One region of the Microbulbifer hydrolyticus genome, then DNA from elsewhere that is predicted to be linked to it. Evidence: predicted binding sites of a transcription regulator. Region 1 holds the regulator's gene; each other region holds the start of a gene.

What was found. The regulator sigma-54, encoded in region 1, starts transcription at its own class of promoters, with help from an activator protein. The targets are predictions, from matches to a motif close to TGGCACANNNNTTGCNNT.
Region 2: a site for sigma-54 is predicted at 2,490-2,507, ahead of nirB (nitrite reductase large subunit NirB). Genes of this name have one in related genera too.
Region 3: a site for sigma-54 is predicted at 3,126-3,143, ahead of glnL (nitrogen regulation protein NR(II)). Genes of this name have one in related genera too.
Region 4: a site for sigma-54 is predicted at 1,803-1,820, ahead of GTQ55_RS11790 (HAD-IIB family hydrolase). Genes of this name have one in related genera too.

Annotation. Positions count from the first base shown of each region.
Region 1 covers NZ_CP047491.1:3,097,269-3,102,210, forward strand. Annotated here, with positions in the region: gene lptC (LPS export ABC transporter periplasmic protein LptC) at 1-361, shown strand, start outside; gene lptA (lipopolysaccharide transport periplasmic protein LptA) at 348-905, shown strand; gene lptB (LPS export ABC transporter ATP-binding protein) at 993-1,718, shown strand; gene GTQ55_RS13300 (RNA polymerase factor sigma-54) at 1,951-3,426, shown strand; gene hpf (ribosome hibernation-promoting factor, HPF/YfiA family) at 3,594-3,887, shown strand; gene ptsN (PTS IIA-like nitrogen regulatory protein PtsN) at 3,943-4,404, shown strand; gene rapZ (RNase adapter RapZ) at 4,504-4,942, shown strand, end outside.
Region 2 covers NZ_CP047491.1:3,369,144-3,374,085, reverse strand. Annotated here, with positions in the region: gene nirB (nitrite reductase large subunit NirB) at 1-2,314, opposite strand, end outside; gene GTQ55_RS14350 (bifunctional protein-serine/threonine kinase/phosphatase) at 2,704-4,443, opposite strand; gene GTQ55_RS14345 (NarK family nitrate/nitrite MFS transporter) at 4,547-4,942, opposite strand, start outside.
Region 3 covers NZ_CP047491.1:216,600-221,541, forward strand. Annotated here, with positions in the region: gene thiI (tRNA uracil 4-sulfurtransferase ThiI) at 1-192, opposite strand, end outside; gene glnA (glutamate--ammonia ligase) at 553-1,959, shown strand; gene GTQ55_RS00960 (DUF4124 domain-containing protein) at 2,195-2,863, shown strand; gene glnL (nitrogen regulation protein NR(II)) at 3,188-4,261, shown strand; gene glnG (nitrogen regulation protein NR(I)) at 4,337-4,942, shown strand, end outside.
Region 4 covers NZ_CP047491.1:2,764,160-2,769,101, forward strand. Annotated here, with positions in the region: gene sppA (signal peptide peptidase SppA) at 1-1,480, shown strand, start outside; gene GTQ55_RS11790 (HAD-IIB family hydrolase) at 1,890-2,768, shown strand; gene GTQ55_RS11795 (glycosyltransferase family protein) at 2,796-4,019, shown strand; gene GTQ55_RS11800 (sugar phosphorylase) at 4,089-4,942, shown strand, end outside.

The sequences.
Region 1 (4,942 bases):
CGTGACGTTTTTCCAGTTTGCCCGCCGGGACAGGGCGGACCTCACCGAACCGCGCATGATGTTCTATCAGGGAGAAGATTCCCGCTGGCGCACAGAGTCCCGCACCGGCGTTGCCTTCAACAATGGGCAACGGGTGGTACTCGAGGGTGACGTATCCATCCGGGAACTACCGGAACCGGGAATAACCCTGCGCACCCCCAGAATCGTGATCAAGCCCCGTGAGGAATTCGCCGAGACCGACAAAGTTGTTACCATTGCCGACGGCCCCAATCGCACTACTGGCAAGGGCCTGCGCGCGGATCTCAAACAAGACAAGGTAGAAATTCTGTCCGATGTGGAAAGCAGCTATGAAGCCCAATGAATTCGCCCGTCATCGGCCAACGATAACCGCTAAGAGCCGCGCACTTTGGGGCACCGTCCTTGCCACCCTGATACTGGCCACCAATGCGCTGGCGCTACCGAATGACCGCGAGCAACCGGTGAAAGTGTCCGCCGATAAACTGGAAGCCAATCGCAGCAAGAACCTCTCTGTGTACAGCGGCAATGTGGTTATCCGTCAGGGGTCCCTGCAAATTCGCGCGGATCGCGTGGAGGTTCACGGCAGCGCCAAAGGCGAAATCAGCAAGGTAGTGGCCACCGGCACCCCGGCCCACTTCCAGCAACAGGTGGAGGAAAGCACCAGCCCGGTCAAGGCCCGCGCCAGGCGAATCGAGTTCCTGGTGAGCAGTGACGCCCTGCAACTGACCGGCGAGGCCTTCGTCGACCGCGATGGCAATACGCTGTCTGCCGAACGTATCGATTACGATCTCAACAGCGAGCAGATGCAGGCTCAGGGGCAGTCAGAGAAGAAGCGCGTGGAAATGATCTGGAAGCCGGAATCCAAGCCGGCCGAAGACGGCCAGTAGCCTCCCACTGAGGTCACAAGCGCAAATACCCGAAAAAATTACCAAGCTGGAGCCGCAATGCCGCTCCACTAGATACCGGAATTCGCCATGCCGACGCTCAAAGCGTTACATCTCGCCAAGCAGTACAAAAAGCGCAAAGTCGTCCAGGATGTCTCCGTGAGCGTATCCAGCGGCCAGGTCGTTGGACTGCTGGGCCCCAACGGCGCAGGTAAAACCACCTGCTTCTACATGATTGCCGGACTGGTTCAGGCAGACGCGGGACAGGTGCTGATCGACAGCGAAGACATTACCGGCTTCTCCATGCACGGCCGTGCTCGCAAGGGGATTGGCTATCTTCCGCAGGAGGCGTCGGTGTTTCGCCGCCTGTCGGTGGCCGACAATATTCTCGCCATCCTGGAAACTCGCAAGGACCTCAGCAAGAGCCAGCGCAAAGAACAGCTGGAAGCCCTGCTGGAAGAGTTTCACATCACCCATATCCGCGACAGCCTGGGCATGGCGCTGTCTGGCGGCGAGCGCCGACGTGTGGAGATTGCGCGCGCCCTGGCCACCAACCCGGCTTTTGTCCTGCTCGACGAGCCCTTCGCCGGCGTGGATCCTATCTCCGTCAACGATATCAAGCAGATTATCCGCCATCTGCGCGACCGGGGTATCGGCGTCCTGATCACCGACCACAATGTGCGCGAAACCCTGGACATCTGCGAGACCGCCTATATCGTCAGTGAGGGCCATATTATCGCCTCCGGAAACCCCAGGGACGTCGCAGAAAACAAACAAGTGAAAGATGTCTATCTGGGACATGAGTTCACCATCTAGGCAGATTCAGGTATTTTCATCTGCCCATTTCCCTTTTCTTTAGGCAGTCATCATACCTAACCCCCCTGTGACCGGAGTCTCAAAATTTTTCGGCACGCTTATTGCTTAACCCGCCCCTTGTGTTCCGAATTGCCCCGCGGTAGTCTGCAGGAAATGAGCTTTACGCCGCCGCTTCAAGCATCAAATTTGTCGCGGCGGGCCAACGCCAGATTTTTCTGCCGGCAACCCCCATATGAAGCAGTCACTCCAGTTAAAACTCGGCACACAGCTGACGATGACACCGCAGCTGCAGCAGGCTATTCGTCTGCTGCAATTGTCGACGCTGGATCTGCAACAGGAAATCCAGTCGGCACTCGACAGCAATCCGTTGCTGGAATCGGACTTCGATGAAAATGCCGGCGAGTCCCATCAGGACCAGAACACCCCCGCCAGCTCCGAAGGACAGGAGCGGGAAACCGCCGAGCGCGAAAGTGCCCGCGAGGCCCAGAACGAATCCTCCGCTGACGGCGAATGGAACAGCGAAATCCCGGATGACCTGCCGGTAGACACCCGCTGGGACGACATCTACACCAGTGGCAGTTACAGCGGCGGCGACGGCGAAGACTATGCGCTCGAGCAACGCAATGCCGCTTCAGAGAGCCTGCAGGATCACCTGGTGTGGCAGCTGAACCTGACCCCACTGACCGATATCGACAAACTGATCGGTGAGGCCCTGATCGACGCCATCGCCCCCAACGGGTTCCTCGACGCGGACCTCGACGAAATGGCTGCGGCCTTCGGGGTCGACACGGACGAAGTGCAGGCGGTGCTGAAGACCATTCAGCAGCTCGAACCCGCAGGTTGCGGGGCCCGAGACCTGCGTGAGAGCCTGCTCCTGCAGCTGCGCCAACTACCCGAACACACCCCCTGGCTCGCTCAGGCCCAAACTGTTGTGGGCCAGCATCTCGATCTGCTGGGCAAACGGGACTTTCGCCAACTGAGTCGTCGCACCCGCCTGAGCGAAGCACAGCTCGGCGAGGTCATGCGCCTGATCCAGACCCTCACCCCCTACCCAGGTGAAGCATTTGGCGGCGAAGAACCCCAGTACGTGGTGCCCGATGTGATTGTGAGCCGCAAGCAGCATCGCTGGGTGGTGGAACTGAACCCGGAAACAACGCCCAAGCTGCGCATCAATGATACCTACGCCTCACTGATCAAGCGCGCTGACAATTCCAGCGACAACAACTACCTGCGCGATAATTTACAGGAAGCGCGCTGGTTCCTGAAAAGCCTGCAGAGCCGCCACGAGACACTGCTGAAAGTGGCCAGCTGCATCGTGGAAAAGCAGCAGGGCTTTTTCGAACAGGGGCCAGAAGCGATGAAACCCATGGTACTGGCCAACATCGCCGAGACCATCGGCATGCACGAGTCCACCATCTCCAGGGTTACAACTCAGAAGTACATGCTGACTCCGCGCGGGGTTTTCGAGCTCAAGTACTTCTTCTCCAGCCATGTCAGCACCGACTCCGGCGAGGATGCTTCCTCCACCGCCATCCGCGCCCTGATCCGCAAACTGATCGACGCCGAGCAGCCGCGCAAACCCCTGTCTGACAATAAGATTACCCAGGAGCTCGACTCCCAGGGCATCAAGGTGGCTCGCCGCACGGTGGCCAAATACCGCGAGTCCATGGGTATACCATCTTCCAGCGAGCGGAAACGACTGATATAGATAGATCAGTCACAAAATAGGGCTGTTCAACACTACCCCGGTCAGTTTCTGGGCAACCAATAGCCAGACATTGAGTGTATCCTTCCATTCTGGCGCACTTCCTAGTAGGGTTGCCGCCCTGTGCGGGGGTGCAGCCCAATTGTGTTGTACCCGATGAGGAGAAATCCATGCAGATCAATATCAGTGGCCACCATGTAGACGTAACTCCGGCCATTCGCGATTACTGCCAGACCAAACTGGACAAGCTCTCCCGCCACAATGACCTGATCACCAATACCCAGGTCATCCTGTCCGTCGACAAACTTATCCAGAAGGCCGAGGCACGGGTTCACGTGAACGGAAACAAGGATATCTTTGCCGATTCGGAGTCAGAGGACATGTACGCAGCGATCGATTCGCTGACTGACAAACTCGACCGGCAACTGCTGAAACACAAAGAAAAGTTACGCAGTCACCGCTAGTCGTAACACAACCCAGGTTACCGGCTGGCCTGTACCGCTAGATCATCAGTAAGTTATGACATTGGAAGCATTACTCTCTCCCCGCCTGAGCCTTTGCCATCTGGCGGGGAGCAGCAAGAAAAAGCTGTTACTCAACATCGCCCAGGCGATCTCAGAACAATACCCCGATCTGGATTCCGATACCGTGTTCAACCAGCTGGTAGCCCGGGAACGCCTGGGCTCCACCGGTATTGGCGAGGGTGTTGCCATCCCCCACTGCCGCCTGCCCGGCTGTGAGCAGCCCATCGGCGTTCTCTGTACTACCTCTCCCGCCGTAGATTTTGATGCCATCGACCGCCAGCCGGTTGACCTGCTTTTCGCATTGCTGGTTCCTGAAGACTCCGAGCAGGAGCACCTGGACACATTGGCGGAAATTGCCGCCCTGTTCAGCGACAGCCGCGTACGCGAAAAGCTGCGTGAAGCCACCACCAGCGACGACCTCTACGCACTGGCCATAAACAGCGCCGCCGCGGCATAATAGCTATCGCGTGTACTGGCGGCACCCCGTTGCCGGCCGTGCTCAAGTTAGCCATCCCGGCGGTACATCAGCCCCGGTATCAGCAAGGAGTGCTTGTCTATGCGACTGGTCATAATCAGCGGCCGCTCAGGCTCCGGTAAAAGCTCGGCCCTGCAACTGCTGGAAGATGTTGGCTTCAACTGTATCGACAACCTTCCCGCGAGCCTGCTGCCCGAGCTGATCCGGCGAGTCGCCGAACAGCCTCCCCAGGAAAACACCCAGCTCGCGCTCGGCATCGATGCCCGTAACCTCTGGCATGATGTTCGCCAGGCCCCCAAGGTCATCAACGACCTGCGCGAAAGTGGTATCGACTGCGATGTCATCTACCTGGATGCCCGCTCACCGGTTCTGGTACAGCGCTTCAGTGAAACCCGCCGCAAGCACCCCCTGAGCGACAGTCACACGCACCTGCTGGAAGCACTCAATCGCGAAAAGGAGCTCCTCGCCCCGCTGGCATCCATGGCCGACCTGGTCATCGACACCAGCAGCCTCAGCCTGC
Region 2 (4,942 bases), 270 kb from region 1:
CCAGCTTGTCCTCGATAACCACTTCGCGCAGGTAATCCAGACCGCCTTCCAGATTCTCCAGCCAGACTGACGTCCGCTGCAGCTTGTCCGCGGTGCGCACGTAGAACATCAGCACGCGGTCGATGTATTTGATCAGCGTTACGTCGTCCAGGTCGGTGGCGAACAGATCCGCATGGCGCGGGCGCATACCGCCGTTGCCGCAGACATACAGGTTCCAGCCATTCTCGGTGGCAATCACACCGATGTCCTTGCTCTGTGCTTCCGCGCACTCACGAGTACAGCCGGAAACCGCCATCTTGATCTTGTGCGGGGAGCGCAGGCCCTTGTAGCGGTTCTCGACGGTCAGCGCCATGCCAACACTGTCCTGAACCCCGAAGCGGCACCAGGTGCTGCCCACGCAGGATTTGACCGTGCGCAGGGACTTACCGTAGGCGTGGCCGGTCTCAAAGCCCGCGTCGGTCAGCTCGCGCCAGATCTCCGGCAGCTCTTCCAGGCGCGCACCGAACAGGTCGATACGCTGGCCGCCGGTGATCTTGGTGTACAGGTCGTACTTCTTCGCCACCTGGCCGAGCACAATCAGTTTCTCGGGGGTAATTTCACCGCCGGCGATACGCGGAACCACGGAGTAGGTACCGTTTTTCTGCATATTGGCCATGAAGGTATCGTTGGTGTCCTGCAGGCCAACGTGCGGCTTCTTGTGGATGTGCTCGTTCCACAGGGAGGCAAAAATGGAAGCCGCGGTCGGTTTACAGATTTCACAGCCCTTGCCACTGCCGTGCTTGTGCAGCAGCTCATCGAAGGTCTTGATCTCTTCCACCTGCACCATGTGGAAAATTTCCTGGCGGGTGTAAGGGAAGTGTGGACAGAGGTTGTTGTTAACCTCGACCCCCAGTGCCGCCAGCTCGGTATCCACCACATTTTTCAGCAGCGCCGCGCAGCCACCACAACCGGTGGAGGCTTTGGTTGCATCCTTTACATCACCCAGCGAGCAGCAGCCGCCCTGAACCGCGCCGACGATATCGCCCTTGCTCACGTTGTGGCAGGAACAGATGGTGGCGGTATCTGGCAGCGCGTTTGCGCCCAGTGCCGGAGCTGCGCCATCCAGAGACGGCAGGATCAGTTGCTCCGGATGTTCCGGAAGATCCATATCGTTCAGGTGATATTGCAGCAGGGTGTCGTAGTCACCGGTGTCACCTACCAGCACCGCACCGCGCAGCTTCTTGCCTTCACTGTCGGTGATCATGCGCTTGTAAACGCCGGTCTGTTCGTCGACAAAGGTGATCGCCGCAGAGCCTTCCGCGCGGCCGTGCGCATCGCCGATGGAGCCTACCTCTACACCCAGCAGTTTCAGCTTGGTGCTCATGTCGGCGCCGTTGAATTCTGCTGCCTCACCACACAACAGGGATACGGCTGTGCGTGCCATGGTGTAGCCGGGGGCTACCAGGCCGAAGATGAAGTTATTGAACAGCGCACACTCGCCGATGGCGAAAATATTCTTGTCGGATGTACGGCAGTTATTGTCGATCACGATACCGCCGCGCTCACCCAGTTCGATACCGGCGGATTTCGCCAGGCTGTCTTCCGGGCGGATACCGGCGGAGAACACGATCAGGTCGGTATCCAGGGAAGTGTCGCCCTTGAAGTTCATGCGCAGGCGGCCGCCGTCGACTTCTTCAATCAGCTCGGTGGCGGTGCTGGTGTGTACGGTTACGCCGAGTTCTTCAATTTTTTCCCGCAGCAGCTTGGAGCCGCCTTCGTCCAGCTGAACGGACATCAGGCCCGGTGCGAATTCCACCACGTGGGCGTCGAGGCCCAACTGCTTCAGAGCGTTGGCTGCTTCCAGGCCGAGCAGGCCACCACCGACCACAACGCCAACCTTGCCGTCTTTGGCTGCGGCCTGGATCTTGTCGAGGTCTTCGATGGTACGGTAAACAAAGCACTTCTCGTGCTGGTGGCCGGGGATCGGCGGAACAAAAGGATAGGAGCCGGTAGCCAGTACCAGGTGATCGTAGGATTCGGTGGCGCCGCTCGCAGAAGTGACCACCTTGGCCTCGCGGTCGATGCCCACAGCGGCATCGTTCAGGCGCAGGTCGTAACCCCATTCACGGTACTGCTCAACCTTGCCCATGGCGAGGTCGTCCGCAGTGCGGCCGCCAAAGTATTCAGAGAGGTGTACCCGGTCGTAGGCGGGGCGGGGCTCGGCACAGAATACCAGCACGTCGAACAATTCCCGTTCGGGACGGTTTGCCAGTTGTTCCAGGAAGTGGTGACCCACCATGCCGTTGCCGATGACGACGATTTTTTGCTTAACCATAATCTCTGCCGTGTTTTGCGAGGTCTAGTACCAGGTGTTGGTGCCTGAGGTTCGCGACAGAAGAAAAGCGCTGGGGGGGCCGGGGAAGCTGGAGGCTGCACGGGCGTCCCCTCTTCTGTCGAAGAGTGTCAGGCGCCGTTGCCTTGCTAAAAGAATTTCGGGTTGTGACTAATGGTATTCAATCTCTATGCCAACTCGTGGCTCGAGCCCGGCCCTTGGGGGTACCGCAATGTTCACCGGGTTTTAGAGAAAACGCGGTATAAATTGGCAGTCAGGTGCGCGACAAATTGGTGCGCTTTCGTGGTGCGCGCCCCAAGTTGGCACGCGCATGGTGCGGGGTGCCGGTAGAGCAGAGGCCGGAACACAGTGTATTTCAGCGCAGGCACTGCTTACAGGAAATACAGAAAGTGGGAGAGTGTCGCGAGAGCGGCGACCACCTGCCAGAACAGCAGAGGATTGCGCTCCATCAGCGGCGGCTTTTTCTGGTTGATGAACTTTTTGTTCGGTGTGCTCAGGTCGTGAACCAGTTCGGACAGGGCGGGGTAGCGACTTCTGGGATCCGGTGCACAGGCGCGACGCAGGGCGCCGTCGATCCATTCCGGCAAGTCATCCCGGTACTTGCGCGCGCTGATATAGCGCATGCTCGCGTAGTTTTTCAGCTGGTATTGGCTACTGCCAAAGCGCTCTTTGTAAGGGTAGTGGCCGGTGAGTAGCTCATAGGCGATCACGCCGAGGGAAAATATATCCGAGCGGTGGCTGGCGGCGTCTCCCATGAAATATTCCGGCGCGCAGTAATTCTTGCTGCCCGGCGGTGCGCTGTCCTGGTAACGCAGTAGTTCCTGCAATCCCGCAGCATTGGCGCCGCCCAGGTCGATCAGCTTCAGGCGGCCGTTGCGGTCTACCATGATGTTTTCCGGCTTCAGGTCGCCGTGCACGATTTCCAGCCGCTGTAGCCGGCGCAGTGCGCTGACCAGTTGCTGCACCAGGTTGCGCACCTGGTCGAGCGGTGGCTGCGGGTTGAGCTGCATCCACTGGCGCAGGTTCTGGCCGTCCACATACTCCATCACATGGTAGAGGAACTTTCGCTCTTTGCGCGGGGGAAAAATCTTGACAATGGCGGGGTGCTCCAGCCGCCGTCCGGTCCATTCTTCAGCGATAAAACGCTCGATATAGGCCGGGTCGTCGATAAAATTTTCCGACGGCGCCTTCAATGCCCGCAGTGTTTCACCTTCCCCGTTGCGATCGGACTCCATGTCCCGCACCAGATACAGGTAGCTACGACTGCTGGCGTGCAGCTCCTGCAGGACTTCGTAGTTTTCAATCTTGTTGCCGGGGCGCAAGGGGGGAGGGAAGGGTAGCTCGCTCGTGGCGAGCAGCAAGTCGTCTGTTTCCAGTCCATCCAGCGCGTTTACCTGGCACAGGGCCAGGCTGAGGTTGTCGCCACTGCCGTTCTCGACTGCGGCGGTAATCAGTGGTGTCGAGGCTTCAACCCCATGCTGGCAAAGAATTTCGGTAAGCTGCACTTTCGGCAGGCAATCGTGAATGCCGTCGGTGGTCACACAGAAAAGGTCCCCGACCTCCAGTGGCTCCTGCCGGTAATCCACCTCAACATGCGCATCCATTCCCAGCGCCCGGCTCAGAAAGGTCCGTCCCGGCCCGAGCGCACGGCTGTGGTCCCGGGTCAGGCATTCCAGTTTACCTGCGCGCAGACGATAGATTCGTGAATCCCCGATATGAATCAGGTGCGCAGTGGAGCCTTTCAGCACCACCGCCGAAAAGGTTGTCAGCCAGCCGCGTTGTACCTCATCTGCGCCGCCGCTCTGCCGGTACAGCCAGCTGTTCAGAGCCTGTAACACCCGCGCCGCCGCCTGCTTTACCGACCAGGAATCCGGCGTGCTGTAGTAGTCGGAAATAAACCCGCTAACCGCCGCACGCGCTGCCGCGCCGCCGGCCTCTGCGCTGCCCACGCCATCGGCAATCGCCGCCAGTGAGCCGCGGTAACGCAATTCGTTGCCGGACGCCCGGTACACTGCGACAGCATCATCGTTATAGTCGCGCTTGCCGCATTCGGTGGCGGTGGCGAACTCCAGGCTCTCCGAGTTGGACGCCCGATGGTCGGAGTCTGACACTTCTGTGGTTTCGCAGGTGTAGTTCAAAATAGTTTGCCCAATGCTGAAGAGTATCCCGTGCCGGTACTTCGAAACGATCTCAAAGGATACTCCTTAACAAAAATCAGGCCACATCGATCAGCGAAACACTACCGTCCGGCATTACCTCGGCCATCTGGCCTTCCGGTTCTTCCAAGAACAGCAAGGTGACGAAGCCCAGGCACGCGGTGCAGGCAATCACCAGGAAGAAGGTCTCATAGGACACCATGCTGAGTACGGTCAGGTAAAAAACGGCACCGACATTACCGTATGCACCGGTCATACCCGCGATCTGTCCGGTAAGGCGGCGCTTGATCAGCGGTACCACCGCAAACACCGCGCCCTCACCAGACTGCACAAAGAAGGAGCACGCCATTGCCGCAGCGACGGCCAGATACAGCGGCCACTCCGCATCGATCATGCTCATGGTCAGATAACCCAGTGCCAGGCCTGCGGTCAGGATCAGCAGTGTGCTTTTGCG
Region 3 (4,942 bases), 1.3 Mb from region 1:
GCGGTCGCAAAGGTGGGATACTGCATCGGGTGCAATGACATCAATTTTTTCCCAGTCTTTCTGCACCTTGATGCGGTCGTCCAGCTGCCGCATTAGCTTGCGCAGGTTGTCGGCAAGCTGGCGTGACATGCGCTTGCGTACCGGGTTGCTCTTGATGGTGATCTCTGGGAAAAACTTTACGACGAAGTGCATGTGAATGTGCCGGAACCGCTGTTGAATTTGAGGCCGGGATCGAACCATCGCGCTTCCCGGGAAAGGTGGCGAATTATAAACTCGCTATCGGGAATTTGCTTGTGGCACTAAAATGGTGCTTTTCGTGACTTGCTGGCCCCAAAATAGTGCATGCGGCTCTTTGGGGGCACCATTTTTGGGACTACTGTGTTTGTGCCGTAGTGGCAGGTGACTCAAAACCGGCCGCTGTTGTTGGGCTCAGCACCCCGGATAAGATCTATAGCCCGTTTGCCCCAATTTGGCACACTCCTTGCTTCGACTGTTGCCACAAGACAATGCGAATTGGCGCAACACATAACTTTTCATTCTTGGAGGACTGCAATGTCAGCGAAAACGCTCGGACTGATTAAAGAGAGCGAAGCCAAATGGGTAGACCTGCGCTTCACCGATACCAAAGGTAAGGAACAACACGTTTCCATTCCGTCTAAGGAAGTTGGCGGCGAGTTCTTCGAAGAAGGCAAGATGTTCGACGGTTCCTCCATCGCAGGTTGGAAGGGCATCAACGAATCCGACATGATCCTGATGCCGGACGACGAAACCTCTTTCCTGGACCCGTTCACCGACGAAGCGACTGTCATCATTCGCTGTAACATTGTCGACCCGATCACCGGCCAGGGCTACGAGCGCGACCCGCGTTCCATCGCGCTGCGCGCCGAGGAATACCTGAAGTCCACCGGTTTCGGTGATACCGCGCTGTTCGGTCCGGAGCCCGAGTTCTTCGTATTCGACGACATCACCTGGGGTGCCGAAATGGGTGGCGCCTTCTACAAAATCAATTCTGAAGAAGCGGCCTGGTCTTCCGGTGCCTCTTTCGCGGAAGGCAACATGGGTCACCGTCCGGGCGTTAAGGGCGGCTACTTCCCGGTTCCGCCGGTCGACTCCCTGCACGATATCCGCGCTGCCATGTGTTCCGCGATGGAAGCCATGGGCCTGGAAATTGAAGTACACCACCACGAAGTGGGTACTGCTGGCCAGTGTGAAATCGGCGTTGGCGCCAACACCCTGACCAAGAAAGCGGACGAGGTTCAGATCCTGAAGTACGCGGTACACAACGTAGCGCACGCTTACGGCAAAACCGCGACCTTCATGCCCAAGCCGCTGGTAGGTGACAACGGTTCCGGTATGCACGTGCACCAGTCCTTCAGCAAAGACGGCGTAAACCAGTTCGCCGGTGACGCTTACGCTGGCCTGTCTGAAACTGCCCTGTTCTACATCGGCGGTATCATCAAGCACGCGCGCGCTCTGAACGCGATCTGTAACTCTTCCACCAACTCTTACAAGCGTCTGGTTCCGGGCTTCGAAGCGCCGGTAATCCTGGCCTACTCCGCGCGCAACCGCTCTGCGTCCATCCGTATTCCGTTCGTGCCGAGCCCGAAAGGCAAGCGTATCGAGACCCGCTTCCCGGATCCGACCGCCAACCCGTACCTGGCCTTTGCAGCCCTGCTGATGGCTGGCCTCGACGGCGTGAAGAACAAGATCCACCCGGGCGACGCTGCGGACAAGGACCTGTACGACCTGCCGGCAGAAGAGCTGGCCGAGTACCCGACCGTTGCTTCCAGCCTGGAACAGGCTCTGGACTGCCTGGATCAGGACCGCGCGTTCCTGACCGAAGGTGGTGTATTCACCGACGACGCCATCGACGCCTTCATCGAACTGAAGCGCGAAGAGGTGCAGCGTGTGAACATGACCACTCACCCGGTTGAGTTCGAGCTGTATTACTCTGTATAAAAACGGCGAGAGCGCCCCGGCCTTAAACGCCGCAGGCGCTACCGTTTAAAACGGAGTATCATCTGAGCGCCGCCGCCGGGCTCTGTTCATACAGCGGTCTGGTGAGAACGGTGCAAAGATGACGAGAAAGCCCACACCCGCAAGGTGTGGGCTTTTTTTATGCGGGTAGAGGAGAGAGGAGTACACTAGCCTTTACTATGCAACCTCAAATAGAAAGTGAGAGGCAGGAAAGCCCATGATCAGGTGGATTGCACTGCTGGCGGTGTTGCTGGCTGCGCCGGTTCTGGCGCAGCAGGACTCGGCGGCCGATGACAAAAAGGCGAGTGGCACCTCAGGTGGCAGCGTATACAAGATTGTCGGACCGGATGGCCGGGTGACATTCAGTGACAGCCCCCCCGCTGGCCAGAAAGCCGAGAAGGTCGAGATAGGCCCCATCAACGTACAGCCCATCGCGCCGAAGCAGCCGTTGCGGACACGTAAGCTGTCCCCCGGGGATAGGCGCGACCGCGATGACTACGAGGGCCCGGTTAACTTTGCGATCGTGAGCCCCGCCAATGACGCCACCATCCCGCCGGGGCAGCGGTTTGTCGTGCTGCAGGTCGCCCTCGACCCTGTCCCCAAAGACGGCTACGAATTCTTTGTTGTGGTTGACGGTCAGCGCTGGTCGGGTACGTCGTCCGGTACCAGCCTGGATATCTCGGCACTGGAGCGCGGCACGCATACGATACAGGCGGTGTTGCTAGGTGCTGGTGGGCGCCCCCTGGCCCAGTCCCAGGCCATCCAGGTCCATGTAAAGCGTCCCGGTGGTCAGATCCCCGATTTCCCTGCCGAACAGGCGCCGCAGATGCCGAAGTTACCCCAGGCCCCCGGCGTCGCCAGGCCCCCCAAACCACAGCCGCGCTAACCGACCGCCTCGCTAACTGCGAGGGCGGCGGCAATACCCTGCCGCAATGACCTTGAGCGCCGGGGGCTCCCCACCCGGTGCCCAAATCGCTGGACGCGCCCGTCCGCGCTCGCCCGACACCCCCGTAACTTGCCCCGCGCCCGTTTCTGAGCATCAAAGCTGGCTGTTTTTTGCTCTGTGCACGATTTTGGTGCATCATCTTGTGAGGTCGGCCACCGGCGCCCCTGAAACCCTCTCCTGTGTCCGGTTTTTTGCGCCATTTTGGTTTGCTTCTTGCACTCCCAATAGGCGAGCCGAAGCAATGAACGAAATCGGACCCCCTGAATGCTCAATGATCGCCAGCTACGCCTGCTTTTGGACAACCTTACCTCGGCCGTTTTGGTGCTCGATGAAAACCTGTCCCTCTGCTACCTGAACTCGGCTGCCGAGGATCTGGTGGCGGCTTCCAGCGCCCGCTCTATTGGCCTGCCTCTCGACGAGGTCGTGCGCGAGTCTCGCTCCTCTGAGCAGGCGCTGCGCTCGGCACTGGCCACCGGCGAAAAATACACGGTCCGGCGCGCCTTGTGGCTGCTGCACAACCTGGAAGAGTGCACCGTGGACTACTCGGTGACACCCCTCACCGAGCTGGGCCTGTTGCTGCTGGAGGTCCAGTCCATGGACCGCCTGCTGCGCATCGCACGTGAAGATGCGCTGATCTCAGCCCAGGAGACCACGCGCAACCTGGTGCGAGGCATGGCCCACGAAGTGAAAAATCCGCTGGGAGGAATTCGCGGAGCGGCACAGTTGCTGCAAAGGGAATTGAGTGACCTGGAGGATGACGGCCTCGGTGAGTACACCCAGATCATCATCGAAGAGGCAGACCGACTGCGCAATCTGGTGGACCGGATGCTGGGGCCGCGCCAGCCGGTGAGGTTGCAATCGGTCAACGTGCATTCAATCACCGAGCGCGTGGCGCAGCTGATCGAGGCCGAGTGCGACGGGGCGTTGATCATCCGGCGGGACTACGACCCGTCGATTCCGGATATTCCGGCTGATAGCGAACAGCTGATTCAGGCGGTACTGAATATTGCCCGCAACGCGATGCAGGCGATTGCCGAAAGCATTGGCCTGGAGGAAGGAGACCTGACCATACGCACCCGGGTGCAGCGGCAGTTCACCATCGGCCGGAGGCATTGTCCGCTTGTATGCCGCATTGACATCGTGGACAACGGCCCGGGAATTCCGGAAGACATCCGCGAGCGGATTTTTTATCCGATGATTTCCGGGCGCGCCGAGGGCTCGGGGCTGGGGCTTTCCATCTCCCAGCACATCATTAACCAGCACCGGGGGCTGATCAAATGCGAGAGCCAGCCCGGGCAGACGGAATTCCAGATTTATTTACCACTGGCGAATGAGTAGCAAAACGGCGAACAAGCCAGTGGCAAAACCAAGACCAGAACTATTAGAACGTAATCACAGAGCCGGAAAAGTACTATGAACAATCGCGTATGGATCATTGATGACGACCGCTCCATCCGCTGGGTGCTGGAGCGCGCCCTTTCCCGGGCGGGGATCGAAACAACCTGCTATGAAAATGGCGACCGCGCGCTGGACGATTTTTACAGCGAATCACCAGATGTGGTGATCAGCGACATTCGCATGCCCGGCTCGGATGGTTTCAAGCTGCTGCAACGATTCCAGGCCGAACGCCCCGCCCTGCCCATCATCATCATGACTGCCCACTCGGATCTCGACAGTGCGGTAGCTGCTTACCAGGGTGGCGCTTTCGAATATCTGCCCAAACCGTTTGATGTCGATGAGGCCGTGGCGGTCACACGCCGCGCGCTGGCACATGCCAACGAGCAGGAACCGGAAGAGCCGGTGATCATCGAAAATGGTACCGGCAATAAGGAAATTATCGGCGAGGCGCCGGCGATGCAGGAAGTATTCCGTGCAATCGGCCGCCTTTCCCACTCCAATATCACCGTGCTGATCAACGGTGAGTCCGGTACCGGTAAAGAGCTCGTGGCAGCGGCGCTGCACAATCATAGCCCGCGTAAAAATCAGCCGTTTATCGCACTCAATATGGCTGCGATCCCC
Region 4 (4,942 bases), 330 kb from region 1:
CGGTGAAGCCGTACGGCGCTTCAAGGCCAGCGAAAAGCCGGTCTACGCCATCGGTGACAACTTCACCCAGGGGCAATACTTTCTCGCCAGCCATGCCGACAAGGTCTACCTGAACCCGATGGGTTCACTGCTGCTCACGGGCTTTGGCAGTTACCGCAACTACTACAAAAGTGCCCTCGACAAGCTGAAAATCAACTTCCACGTGTTCCGTGTGGGGGATTACAAAGACTTTATCGAGCCCTATACCCGCGATGACATGTCTCCCGCCTCTAGGGAAAACAATGCGCGCTGGTTGCATCAGTTATGGAGCGAGTACACCGAACAGGTCACCGGCCTGCGCAACCTGCCGCCCAACGCCGTGGACAACTACGTCGCCGACATGCCGCAAAACCTGCGCGCCGAAGGCGGTAGCTGGGCGAAAGCCGCCCTCGCCAACCAGTTTGTCGACAAGCTCCTCACCCGCCGCGCCGCTATGGCGGAAATGCAGGAGCTGGTCGGTGTCAGCGATGCCGACAAGTCCCAGTACAAACATATCAACGCGATGGATTACCTGCGCCATACCAAATTGGCCGACCTTTCCGATCCCCATTTGAAAAGTGACAAAATCGGCCTGATCAGTGCCGCCGGCGCCATCATCGATGGCGAAGCCCCCCCCGGACAGATCGGCAGCGCAAGTCTGGGCAAACTGATTGCTGAGGCACGCGAGAAAAAAGTCAAAGCCCTGGTACTGCGTATCGATAGCCCCGGAGGCTCCGCTTTCGCCTCCGAAGCCATCCGCCAGGAGCTGCTCGCCACCCGTGAAGCCGGTATCCCGGTGGTTATTTCCATGGGGAGCGTCGCCGCTTCTGGTGGCTACTGGATTGCGGCCGGTGGCGACCGCATTTGGGCCTCTCCGTCCACCATCACCGGCTCAATCGGCGTATTTGGCGCCTTCCCCACCTTTGAGGATTCCCTCGAGCACCTGGGTATCTATAACGACGGCGTCGGCACTACCGAGCTGGCCGGCACCATGCGGCTGGACCGCGCGCTGCCGGAGGCGGCCGCGGACATACTGCAACAGGGGGTGGAGCACACCTATGCGCAGTTCCTCCAGCTGGTAGCGGAAGCCCGCAGCAGTACCCCTCAGGAGATCCACAAGATTGCCCAGGGGCAGGTATGGACCGGACGCGCCGCACACAAACTGGGGCTGGTGGATGAATTGGGCAACCTCAAGGATGCCATTGCCGACGCCGCCCAGATCGCCAAGCTGGAAAACTACGACGTGGTTGAAATTCAGCGAGAGCTGACGCCCAGCGAAAAGATCATGCGTGCCCTGGCTGAAAATGTGGATGCCAAAATTGCCGCCAGTGTGGAGCAGAACCTCCCCCTCGGAGCCTGGTTCAGCAGCTTGCAACCGGCCTTGCAGCCGCTTGCGGAACTGAAGTCCTTCAAGGATCCACGCGCCCTTTATGTGCGCTGCATGCACTGCGTCGCACCCTGATTCGATAAATTCCTGCTGTGCCCTCGTACAGCAAAAAATGTGCGATCTCCGGCCGTAAAACGGTCGGGGATTGCTTTCCTCCCGTTGCTGCGCCCTTCTCCTGCCCCGTGTCCCACCCACCGCCTTACCAGACTATTCCCCTGCCACTATGCAGTCCGGTCGCCCAGGTTGCACCACAATGGCTCAGCTCGAAAACCTGCAGGGAGTCAACGCCCCATTATGACGCACCAATTCCCCGCCGTTTCACGGTCCCTGACCAACACAATGAATTACTCGCCAATCAACCGGCTACAAGCACCGTCGTAGCTCACTTTTCTCCGTCTGGCACTATTTTTGGATTGAGGTAATAGAGAGAAAGCAATAACGACCATTTAAATAAACGATAAAGTTCTGACCAACTCGGAAACTAATGACAGAAACAAAGAGCGCGGCGTACAACTCTTCGGATTTTCAATGGCTGGTCGCCAGCGACCTCGACGGCACCTTACTGGACCACTTCAGCTATTCCCACCTGCCAGCGAACGACACCCTGGAAAAACTCGAGTCCAGCGGTATACCGGTGATTCTCAACAGCAGCAAAACTCGCGACGAGATGCTGGAGCTGCGCCGGGCGCTCAACAACGAACATCCCTTTATTGTGGAAAATGGCTCGGCCATTTTCATTCCGCAGGGCTACTTCCCCCAAAGACCAGAGTTCGCGCGCGAGGAGTCGGGCTTTTGGATCGTCGAGCCCGGTGCGCGGCGCGATGACATTCTCGCCTTCCTGCAGCAAGATGGCGAAAAACACGGTGCGCCCTATCTCAACTTCGCAGCCGCCTCTACCGCAGAAATCGTCGCCGCGACCGGGCTTACCAGTGCCGAGGCGGAAAAGGCCAACCAGCGCAATTACTCCGAGCCCCTGCTGTGGCAGGGGGATGAACAGGAAAAACTCGCCTTTATTGCACGCGCCAACGCCTCCGGGTTCGCCACCCTTCAGGGCGGACGCTTCCTGCACGTACTGGGGCAGACCGACAAAGGGCGCGCCACGCAATTACTCAAGAAAGCCTACCAGCACTATACCGATCGCGAATGCCGCCTGATCGCCAGCGGTGACGGCCCAAACGATCTCGACATGCTCAGGGTGGCAGACATTGCCGTTATCGTTCGCTCTCCGGCACACCCTCCACCGAGCCTCCCCCACCACCCACACCTGATCGTTACCCGGGAGACAGGCCCACGCGGGTGGGCAGAGGCCATCGAAGAGATTTTCACTACCGACTCCAAGCATTCCGCGAACATTCGAATGTAAACAGACCCGAAATAAAGGAAGCAAACCGTGACCGACTTTTTTCAGAATGGCGACATCACGACCCTGCACAATCTCTCCAACCGCAGCCTGGAAGACATGGAAGCGGATCTGGTCCGTTTTTCCAAGCACCGCCCGATGTCGCTGTTGTTGCCTTCACTCTATTCGGAGCTGGAAGGCGAAGCGCTGCCGAAGATCCTCGATATCCTGGCAGATGTGCCCTACCTTTCCGAAATCGTGATCGGCCTGGATCGCGCGGATGAATCCCAGTACCGCGATGCGTTAAAGCAGTTCAGCGTCCTGCCGCAGCATGTCCGGGTTCTGTGGAACGATGGTCCACGCCTGCGCGAGCTGGACGCACAGCTGAAGAGCGACGGCCTCGCCCCCAAGGAAGCAGGTAAAGGGCGCAATGTCTGGTATTGCCTGGGTTATATCCTGGCCTCAGGCCGTGGTGAGGCGATTGCGCTGCACGACTGCGACATCGTCACCTACGACCGGATGATGCTGGCGCGCCTGTTTTACCCGATTGCCAATCCCAACTTCAGCTACGAATTCTGCAAAGGGTTTTACTCCCGTGTCGCCAATGGGAAAATCAATGGCCGCGTATGTCGGCTGCTGGTTACGCCGCTGGTGCGCACCCTGAAAAAGATTTATGGGCACACCCCCTACCTGGAATACATGGATAGTTTCCGCTATTCCCTCGCCGGGGAGTTTTCTTTCCGTCGGGATGTCATCAATGACCTGCGCATCCCCAGCGACTGGGGGCTGGAAATCGGCGTCCTGTCGGAGATGCACCGCAATTACTCGACCAACCGCCTGTGCCAGGTGGACATAGCGCACGCCTACGACCACAAGCACCAGGATGTTTCCTTCGATGATGAACAGGGCGGGCTGTCGAAAATGTCTATCGACATCGCCAAGTCATTTTTTCGCAAGCTCGCCACCCAGGGCACGGTATTCTCATCAGAGACCTTCCGCAGTATCAAAGCCACCTATTTCCGCGTAGCCCTCGACTTTGTTGAGACCTATCGCAACGATGCCATCATAAATGGCCTGAATTTTGATATTCATAAAGAAGAGCAGACGGTAGAACTCTTTGCCAGCAACCTGGTGAAGGCGGGACAGGCGTTCCTGGAAAACCCAATGGAAACCCCGTTTATCCCGAGCTGGAACCGCATTACCAGTGCCGAGCCCGGGTTCCTGAATCGGCTGCAACAGGCCGTCGAAGCGGATTACGAAGAGTACAACATCTAATCCACCAGACTAGTAGCCCGCACAAGTTTGAAGCAAAAAAACAACCGCATGGAAACCCGGGGGGAAGCCGTGAGCCATTCCAACTCTCAAGTTCCGATCAAGGATGTGCTCCACCAGAAAGTGGTGGATCACCTGGCCTTTATCTACCCGAATCTGGACATCGAGCCCATTGCCCACGAGCTGGTGCGCACCATGCGGCTGGACGATGACTGCCAGAGCCCCCTCGCCCACAAAAACCTGTGGGACCAGACCGATATTGCCGTCATCACTTACGGAAACAGCATTGTCAGCGACAACCAGCCGCCGCTGAAAACCTTGCACCACTTCCTGCAGGCGCACTTCCCAATGCTGATCAACACGGTGCATATACTGCCGTTTTTCCCCTACACCAGTGACGACGGTTTTGCGGTTTCCGCCTACAAGCAGGTCGATCCCCCCCTGGGAGACTGGAGCGATATCCTGCGCATCAGCACGGATTTTCACTTGATGGCGGACCTGGTAATCAACCACTGTTCAGCGAAACACGACTGGTTCCTGAATTACCAGGAGGGAAATGACCCGGGCAGCGACTTTTTTGTGGAAATGGATCCGGAAGAAGACCTCAGTAAAGTAGTACGCCCAAGGGTAACGCCGCTGCTGCGCGCCACTAGGACGCCAAGGGGAACCAGGCATGTATGGTGTACTTTCGGCCATGACCAGGTGGACCTGAACTTCGCCAACCCCAAGGTACTGGCAAAGATTGTCGATATCATCCGCCTGTACCTCGATATGGGCGTGCGGATATTTCGCCTCGATGCCGTTGCATTCATCTGGAAAGAGGTGGGAACCAACTGCCTGAACCTGGCAGAAACCCACGAAATCGTGCGCCTGCTGCGTACCCTGATCGAGCACGCCAACCCCAATGCGGTGATTATCACCGAGAC